One region of the Halomonas sp. XH26 genome, then DNA from elsewhere that is predicted to be linked to it. Evidence: predicted binding sites of a transcription regulator. Region 1 holds the regulator's gene; each other region holds the start of a gene.
What was found. The regulator FNR, encoded in region 1, switches genes on or off when oxygen is low (the NO sensors DNR and NnrR bind a similar motif). The targets are predictions, from matches to a motif close to TTGATNTANATCAA.
Positions count from the first base shown of each region.

Region 2: a site for FNR is predicted at 1,770-1,783, ahead of J4377_RS12665 (DUF427 domain-containing protein). Genes of this name have one in related genera too.
Region 3: a site for FNR is predicted at 2,176-2,189, ahead of yegQ (tRNA 5-hydroxyuridine modification protein YegQ). Genes of this name have one in related genera too.

Region 1 covers NZ_CP071889.1:3,182,665-3,185,909, reverse strand. Annotated here, with positions in the region: gene ttcA (tRNA 2-thiocytidine(32) synthetase TtcA) at 52-1,017, shown strand; gene fnr (fumarate/nitrate reduction transcriptional regulator Fnr) at 1,004-1,756, opposite strand; gene hemN (oxygen-independent coproporphyrinogen III oxidase) at 1,815-3,242, opposite strand.
Region 2 covers NZ_CP071889.1:2,779,766-2,783,010, forward strand. Annotated here, with positions in the region: gene J4377_RS12660 (ATP-binding protein) at 1-1,223, opposite strand, end outside; gene J4377_RS12665 (DUF427 domain-containing protein) at 1,340-1,663, opposite strand; gene J4377_RS12670 (DUF2235 domain-containing protein) at 1,810-2,859, opposite strand.
Region 3 covers NZ_CP071889.1:250,168-253,412, reverse strand. Annotated here, with positions in the region: gene J4377_RS01205 (class III extradiol ring-cleavage dioxygenase) at 1-711, shown strand, start outside; gene yegQ (tRNA 5-hydroxyuridine modification protein YegQ) at 704-2,074, opposite strand; gene J4377_RS01195 (DMT family transporter) at 2,246-3,121, opposite strand; gene J4377_RS01190 (serine hydrolase) at 3,225-3,245, opposite strand, start outside.

The sequences.
Region 1 (3,245 bases):
CGGGATGAATCCACGGGTTTATCTTGGGTGGACGTGGTGAGTCTTGTTAGAATGCCCGCTGCTTCTTCTACCATCGGCAGTGCCTACACCATGCTACAACCTGACTATTTTGACCCCGCAGCGCCTGATACTGTTTCTATTGACAGCCCTGCTGTTAATAGCGCACAGACACCATCCGAGCATCACGCCGCTAAACAAAAGCGTGAATTTAATAAGCTACAAAAGCGCTTACGGCGAGAGGTTGGTAACGCCATCATTGATTATCAAATGATTGGTGAAGGTGACAAGGTGATGGTGTGCCTGTCTGGCGGCAAAGATAGCTATACGATGCTGGAGATACTGCTTAACCTGCAGCGCAACGCGCCGGTTAACTTCTCTCTGGTCGCTGTCAATATGGATCAAAAACAGCCAGGCTTCCCGGAGCATGTGCTGCCCCAGTACCTAGATGAAGTGGGTGTCGAATACCACATTCTAGAGCGTGACACCTACTCGGTGGTGAAAGAGAAAACCCCAGAAGGAAAAACGACCTGCGCGCTCTGCTCACGACTAAGACGTGGCTCGCTCTATGGGTTTGCCGAGGAAATTGGGGCAACGAAAATTGCCCTAGGGCATCATCGTGAAGATATTTTAGAAACGTTATTTCTTAACATGTTCTTTGGTGGCACTTTGAAAGCAATGCCTCCCAAACTTTTATCTGACGATGGCAAGAATATTGTCATTCGCCCCCTTGCCTACTGCAAAGAGGCTGATATTGCAGAGTTTTCTCGGCTAATGGAATTCCCCATTATTCCCTGCAACTTATGTGGCTCTCAGCCCAATCTCCAGCGTCAAGTTGTCAAAGATATGTTGGCTGAGTGGGATAAAAAACATCCAGGACGCCTAGAAAGCATGTTTAAAGCGGTGACCAATGTAGCGCCTTCCCAGCTAGCAGACCGCCGTTTATTTGACTTTGCTGGCCTTGAAGCCAAACAAGCGGCGTTGATGGAAGGGCGTATTCAGGCGCTTAGCGTGGACTAGCCGACTGTTCTTCCTCTTCAGCTAGCGTGATGAGGCGCCGCATATCTAAAATATTAACCTCCCGCCCTGAAACAGCCACCACCTCTTGCTGTTGAAAGCGGCTAAGAATACGGCTGACCGTTTCTACCGCCAAGCCTAAGTAATTGCCAATGTCGGCGCGGGACATGGAGAGTCTGAAGCTATAAGGCGAGTATCCACGTCGACGAAAACGGTCTGAAAGGGTGACTAAAAAGCTGGCTAGTCGCTGATCGGCCGTTTTGCGCGATAGCAAGCGCATCATACGCCGGTCATCTCGCAATTCTTTGCTCATGCTCCGATAAAGCTGGCCACGTAGTTCGGGCAGTTCTTCGGAAAGCAGGTCCAAGCGGTCAAATGGGATTTCACACACCGTAGTGGTTTCCAGTGCAATGACGCTACCGGGGTAGTGCTCTTCGTCAATTCCATCTAATCCTACTAGTTCGCTGGGAAGGTAGAAATTTGTCAGCTGATCATTGCCGTTCCCTTCGCTGGTCACCTGTTTCAGGCTGCCTGAGCGGACGGCATACACACTGGTGAAGTGATCACCCTGGCGAAACAGGGGCTCGCCTTTTTTGAGCGGTGCGCGGCGGCGAATGATGGCATCAAACTGGCTCATGTCCTCAAGCTCTAAGGCGAGCGGTAGACACAACGAGCTTAGGCTACAGGTCTGACAGCGCGCCTCTTGCAGCAGTGAGCGTCGTTGGCTGGCGGGGTGTGGCATATCATTCTCCCTTTCTCGTTAGCCATCATAGGCCCAGAGGCAAGACGTCTCAAGAAGCTTATACAATCTTAGAGTAGCGCTGAGTAGGCTGATCAGCTAGGCGAGCATCAAAGGCCATCGCCAAATGGCGAATCAGCAGCCGTCCAGTGGGGGTGGCGCTAATAACTTGCTGATGGCGAGTGATTAAGCCGTCTTGCTCAGCTGTCTTCAATTGCTCAATTGCGGTGGAGAAATAGTCATTAGCATCGATGTGCCAACGCTTTCCAACTGCCGCTAGATCAATGTGCATGTCGCACATTAGCCGTTCAATCACGTCTCTTCGTATTAGGTCGTCCTTATTTAACCTTAATCCTTTGACGGTTGCCAGCTTACCTTGATCTAAGGCTGCTTCATATTGGTCAAGCTGAGTCGGGTTTTGTGCGTAAACGTCGTCAACCCGTGATATAGCGGATACGCCTAAGCCAACTAAATCGCACTGTGCATGGCTAGAGTAGCCCTGGAAATTGCGTTGTAAGGTGCCGTTGCGCTGTGCAATCGCCAGGCTATCGTCAGGTCGTGCAAAGTGATCCATGCCAATATGCACATAGCCTGCGTTAGTCAGCATTTCTATGGTGGTATGCAAAATAGCCAGCTTTTCATCAGCGCTGGGGAGGTCCGTTTCGTTAATGCGTCGTTGTGGCGCAAAGCGGGTGGGCATGTGCGCATAATTAAATACGGACAGCCGTGCAGGGTTGAGTTCGATGACTTGACTTAGCGTCTCAGCAAAGCTTTTTTCGGTTTGAAATGGCAGCCCATAAATTAAATCAAGATTGAGTGAGCGAAAACCAAGACGGTGTGCTTCTTCCATCAACGTTTCGGTGAGTACCCGGGGTTGTACTCGGTTGATGGCTTTTTGTACCTGCGGATTTAAATCCTGCACGCCAAGGCTTAGTCGATTAAAGCCGAGAGACTGTAGATGGCGCAACGTAAATACATCTGCTTCACGAGGATCTATTTCAATAGCGTAATCGCGATCGGCTGAGCTAGATAAACCAAAACGGGCATCTAGGCGGTCAATTAGGTCCCCCATCTGTGCCAAGGTTAGAAATGTGGGCGTACCACCACCCCAGTGTAACTGTTGCACCGGGCGTGAAGTGTCTAAATGGCGGGCAGTGAGCACCATTTCTCGATCTAGCCGAGAAAGGTAAGGTTCTGCAAGGGCGGTATTCTTCGTTGCGATTTTATTGCAAGCGCAGTAGAAGCAAATTTTTCGACAAAAGGGTACATGTACATACAGTGATAGCGGGCGGTGGCTCTCGTTACTGCGCGCTAGCGCCTGAGTAAAGTCATCGGCACTAAACTGCTCATGAAACGCTAGAGCTGTCGGGTAGGACGTGTAACGTGGGCCACTTTTGTCATAGCGACGCAGCAGCGTTTCATTCCAGGCATTAGCCCCAGACACATCAGTGTTGGTAGGTGAGAAGGCAGCAGTGGCATGAACGGGCATGGC
Region 2 (3,245 bases), 400 kb from region 1:
ATCGGCTGCGTTCCGAATAGCAAAGAAACCTTATCTTTGAAGGGGATAATCCGATTAACTAAGTGTTCGAGTTGGCTTATATCTGATCTTGCACGATAAACATGATCTAGCCCATCAATAATGATAACTAGGGTTTTGTTGTCTTCCGCAGCTGTATCTGCCGCCTTACTTATCCAGGCCTCAAGCTGCTGGGGGTCAAATTTTTCACTATCGAAGTCGTTGGGATAAAGGGTTTTGATCTGACTTTGTAAAGACTGAGCTGCATTATTAAAAGCAATCCTGTCGCCTATAAATTGGGGTGATAAATAGTAGTGGTGTCTAATTACAGGTGTCTTCTTCTCAATTAGTTCGTCAGTTAAGAATGATAAATATGTGCTCTTTCCCATGCCCGGAAGGCCTGAGATAACTGAACTACCTTGCTTGGCTGTTCTATTCAATATTTCGGTATGAAAATCGTCTGTGGGAGGTGTATAACCGCCTGGAATTTCAAAAAACTGGGAAATTGTTTTTCTAGTTCCCAGAGATAAGATTTCGTTTATATGTCTAAGATAAATTTTGCCATCTGGTGATGGTTCGTTTTTTCTTGTAGCCCAGCGTTCAATAGCTTTCAATAATTGAAGCCAGCTTTCATTGCTAGCATGGTCTGGTACAAGTGAATCATGTAGTTTAATTTCTAAGTCATCAATTTCCTTTTGGCTATGTTCAAAAATTAGTGTTGCGAAAAAATCCCTAGCCTTTTGTTCTGTTCCTAGCTGGCCAGATATTTTGGACTTAATATCATCTGGTATGAGTGAGTAATCTACTTTGTCTTCTTTTAGACAATTTGAAACAATCTGATCAGGTATTCTGTTTGTAATAAGCTTGGCAATAGATATTGTGCTGGAAGTACCAAACTTCTCGATGTCGGCAGACCATTTTTCTATAAGAGATGTGCCATTGCTCTTCTTCTTGAGTAGCCAGTCAAAATCTAAACGCAAATCTTCACGTTCAGAATCAATTGTGAATTTGACTTGGTAGAGCTCATATTCTCCATTGGCTGTACAGCAAATAACATCATCAAGGCTCTTGACATGGCCAAGCCCTTGATTACCCTCTATGCTCATCCATTGATACTTCTCTGGTTCGTGAAACCAATTTATCAGTGTGCGAATACACATAAGGTCTTGGTATGTGTATCCAACGCGAGTTAGTTGTGATGGTTTAATTTTAGAGGATGTGACCAAAAGAAAAATCCTACTTATGACTTCGGCTCGCTAACAGTGTATTAGACGGCGCGTTTTATGATTGGATGGACGGGCTGGCACTTTTTTGCGGAATGTCCGCTCAGGGCCGAAAGGCATCATTCGCTCAATTCCTCATAAAACGCCACCTTCCCTGCTATCGCCTCTATGCCTTCAATCGGCTTCTTATAGCTCCAAGCGACATCCTGACTTTCACCCAACGAAAAATACACCGCATGCCCTTTGAACGGGCAATAAGTGGTGGTTTCTGAAACGCTGAGTAAGTCCATCCGCACGTCTTCACGTGGAAAGTAGTGACGTGCCGGGTAGCCTCGTTCATGGAGTTCGATGGTGTTAATGGAGTCGGCGATTAACGTGCCATCAACATGCGCCTGCACGCGTTGGCTAATAGGGTGAAGCTCAATGCGTGGGAAATTTGGCATTAGGTTGTTCCCTGCGGCGTTATTCGCTCTAATGCTTCGATCCTAGCAGTTAAATTATATTTAGCCCACTTTGCAGACTTAGTTTTTAGTCGATATTGGTCACTTCATGACCTAGATCACTCATCACTTCCACGCCGCCGCCCGGCCTACTCCTCCAGTGGGAAAAGGTGGGCATCGGTCAAGGTACGTGGCCGGTACTCGCACGTGGTATCGGCCCAGCGCTTCCAGACACTCTCATCGACTGAAATATTCACCGCAGGCAGCCCCTGCATGCCCTGCGAATATTGTCGGTAAAACCGACCGTCGCCCTTGTACCTAAGACGTGCATACTTGGCATAGAGCCCTTTCAGAAAATCAGCAAACGAATCTTTGGGTGCCATTTTCCAAGCATCCTCAGCAACATCAAAGGGCGCCACTTTTAGGCCTGCCTGTTGCGCTTTGGTTAACATCCAGCTCAGCGGTATGTCGGCCAGCGTGTCGTCAGCGCCATAGCCGCCGCCTACATTGGCGTGGGCGCCGATAAACCAGCGCTGTTCTACGTTGCGATTACCTGTTTTCTGCTTGCCATCCTTGCTCGTCCAGAGCGATACGTTATACGCCGACCTGTGTTCGTCCAGCGCGACCGCTTGATAGGCATGATCGACAATGCTGGAAAGCTCGGTATCGTGCCAGTCGTATTCGCTTTTGAACAGGTTGGTTCCGGGCACGCCCAGTGCGCCAACGGTATCCCACACGCCAATAAAATGAATCCTGGGCTGGCGACTGAAGCGCTCCTTGAATTCTTTGCACACCTCAGAATCGGGGTGACAATCACGGTTTCGATAAATACGTTCGGCCTTATCGAGCAGCCCTGGCGTGACGACATGCACTAGCCCGCATTTACGAATCATCCCTACTAGGCTTCTGGCGGTGTAGGCACCGCGGCTAAATCCGAATATCCAGATTTCATCGCTTTCACTGTAATGCCTTGCCAGCCAGTCATAGCCTTCCCGTAGGTTTTTGCTCAGCCCGTAACCGAAGGCTCCGCCGAAAAAGCGCTGAAATTTGGATGTCCCTACGCCGGGGTCGTAATAGAACCGTTGCCTGATACCGTCATCGTCATCATGGAGCAGCCGGGTAATACGATAAACATTGGTTTGATCTTCAGGGTCGTTCCAGGTGCCATCGAATAGCAGAATCAATTTTTGTTTCGTCATTGTGCCCCCATGATGATGCACGCCTTTGAACAGTGCTCATGATCACTAAATGAGGGGCAGACGATGCGCGATGCGCTCTTGGGCAACGCGTACCTGCGACCTCCACATTATTTAATGAAGGTTAGTCGACAATTCATCCCGCCACCTGTTGATAGTCAACTAGAAGCAGCGCCCCCGATGTGGGCGCTCTTACTATCTCGCTTTTGGATAAACCAAGCCGTGCCGAAGTAACGAAAAGGTGTTGGTCTATAGCATCAAAGGCACAGCTGGTTGGGCGTGGAACGGGGAGCGCTGTGTTTATACCTCAAGGAGGAAAGCATCAGCTTCTATCGGATGCGGAGACGTCATTTCAGAGCATCGACACATTCGATGCTGCCCCTGCGCTA
Region 3 (3,245 bases), 1.2 Mb from region 1:
GGTTCCCCCATGTTGGCGCTGAATAAAACGCCGGCCCACGCTTTCCTACGCGAGCTGGGAAAACGCCTCTCCCCTCGCGCGGTGGTCGTCGTATCAGCCCACTGGGAGAGCCTCACGCTCAAGGTCAGTACTAGCGCACAACCAGAAACGATTCATGATTTTGGCGGGTTTCCACAAGCCCTTTTTGAGTGCCAGTATCCAGCCCCTGGCAACCCTGAATTGGCGGAACAAATTGCAGTATTATTGGATGCTGAGCGCGTTGAGCGCGGCCTTGATCACGGCGCCTGGGTACCACTTTCGCTGATGTTTCCAGAGGCCAATGTACCGGTCGTTTCCCTGTCGCTACCTGTGCGTTGGGAAAATGACGCGCTAGTCACGCTCGGCGAGCGCCTATCGGCATTGCGAAAAGAAGGGGTTCTGATTATTGGCTCGGGCAGCCTAACCCATAACTTATATGAAACCCTGCCCCAGGACAGCCCCACCCCCGCCTGGGTAGATGAGTTTGCCCAGTGGGTTAGCGAACACATTGAAGACAATGATCGCCAGGCATTACTTCACTGGGAGCGTGCTCCAAAAGCGCTGGAAAACCACCCGACCCCAGAACACTTCCAGCCCTTACTGGTGGCCATGGGGGCAGGCGGAGATGGAACTCAGTTACACCACAGCGTGGAACATGGCGTACTGGCGATGGATGTCTACGCGTTTAGCTAATAGCAGTGCCTAACGATACAAATTGAGCTTTTCGGGGTGGATCAAGATCGCGCATTAAAAGCGCAAATTCACTCTGTTCCGGGCTAATGCTAACACCTGGCACGGGGAGGCGAACTCGGTGCCCTGAGCCAGGTGCAGCGCGCTGGGCTTCGCCGCGAACGTTCTCCATGTGTTCAAGCACGAAGCGGTGATTGCCACTTGGCAACATGAGCTCCATGCTGTCCCCCACTTCAAAGCGGTTTTTGACCTCGATGTCTAACCAGCCACGAACAGGATCGTAGCCCAGCACTTCACCGACAAACTGTTGGTGCACACCGATGGAGCTACCCTGCTGATAACTTTGAAATTCATCGTGAACATGGCGACGATAGAAGCCTTCGGTATACCCTCTGTTCGCTAAGTTCTCCAGCTCATCCATTAATCCCATATTAAAGGGGCGGCCAGCAACGGCGTCATCGATGGCGCGGCGGTAAACCTGTGCGGTCCGTGCGACGTAGTAATGAGACTTTGTCCGCCCTTCGATCTTAAGCGATGCTACTCCCATTTCTGTCAGTCGCGCCACGTGCTGTACTGCACGCAAATCCTTGGAATTCATAATGTAGGTGCCATGCTCATCTTCATACACGGGCATCAGCTTGCCAGGGCGAGTGACATCCTCGATCAGCGCTGAGAGCTCGTCCTGGTCGGCCACCGCCGTATCAGCGACGTGCTGAGCTGGCAACAGGTCACCCGTATCATCTTGAGTGGCTGCTATGGTGTTATATTTCCAACGACAGGCATTCGTGCAGGTGCCTTGGTTGGGGTCGCGGTGATTAAAATAGCCAGACAGCAGACAGCGTCCTGAGTAGGCAATACATAGCGCACCATGAACGAAGGTTTCGATCTCTAAGCCTGGGCACTCTGCGCGTATTTCGCCAATCTCTTCAAGGGATAGTTCCCGCGACAAAATAATGCGGCGAATACCTTGGCGCTGCCAGAATTGAGCGGCGGCCCAATTGACGACATTGGACTGCACCGACAGATGAATCTCTTGATCTGGCCAGCGATCGCGAACCATCATAATCAGACCCGGGTCTGACATGATCAACGCATCGGGTCCGGCCTCAATGACAGGCTCCATATCCCGTAGGTACGTTGTCAGCTTGCTGTTGTGCGGAGCAATGTTGGAAGCAACATAGAATTTCTTACCTCGCGCATGTGCGTACTCAATACCACGATGCAAATTATCGATTTTAAAATCGTTGTTACGCACCCGGAGAGAGTAGCGCGGCTGACCTGCATAAACGGCATCTGCCCCATAAGCAAACGCGTAACGCATATTTTTAAAGGTACCGGCAGGCGAGAGTAATTCGGGAGCTTGCATAGACAGTCACCGTTATCAGGACGATGGCGCACGTGCGCAGTGATGAAAGTGCCGGATTATAACCAGCTCAAACAGCCTGTCTTGCTCAGCTATCTACTTTGCTGACCCAGATCAAAAAGTAACGACCACAAGCCTCTTTTGACACATATGACGATGAATAACAGCCGCGTTTTACGCCGTTGGGCGGGGTTTCAGCGTCGTACGGCGGTCATGGTAAGCAATTGCTAATCCGCTGCCCATAATCAGCACACTGCCCACCCATACCCACAGATCTGGCAGCTCTCCCCAGAACCACCAGCCAAGCAGCACCGCCCACAGCATTGCGGTGTAATCAAATGGAGCAGCAATCGCGGCAGGGGCAAAGCGGAATGCCAGGGTAATAAACGCGGTCGCGCCAATACCCAAAACACCCGAGACCAAAAAGCCAAGCCAGTGCCAGGGCTCTGGGGTTTGCCAAACCCAGGGCAAACTCAGAGCAGTGACGATAAAGGGCACTAACGTCATGTAGAACACCATTGCCCACAGGTGCTCCCTAGCACCGTAGCGCCGCGCAGTAATCATCATCAGTGCATAAAAGAAAGCCGCTCCCAAGAGGGTTAGCGTGCCGAGCTGGAACGCATCACCGCCGGGGCGAACCACAATCAGCACGCCAGCAAAGCCAACTAACGACGCTATTAATACGGGTGGATCGATTCGCTCGCCAAGCAACGGCACTGAAAGCAGCGTTACAAACAAGGGTGCCACAAAAGCGATTGCCGTGGCCTCTGCGAGTGGCAGCAGGGTTAGCCCCCAGACAAAGAACACCATCGTGGCGGTATAAATCAATCCTCTGAGAAGGTGTACACGGGGGCGCTTGGTATGCAACTTGCGCAATCCACCTGCAAAATGCGCCAACAGGGCAATGAGCGGTAATGACACGAGCGTACGAAAGAAAATAATCTGTAGCGGCGAATGGACCTCGCCTAGCCACTTCGATACCGCATCACCAAGCGCTAAGAACAGAACTCCTAAGCACATGCACAGGATACCTTTTAACGACGTTGTCACGACGCTCTCCTTTTGCCCTTTGGACATTTTATCAGCCGGGATTAACAACTAATAAAAAACCCCGCCAATGTGTCACTGACGGGGCTGCGGATCTAACGTGGCTTTACAAACTTGCGTTGACCAC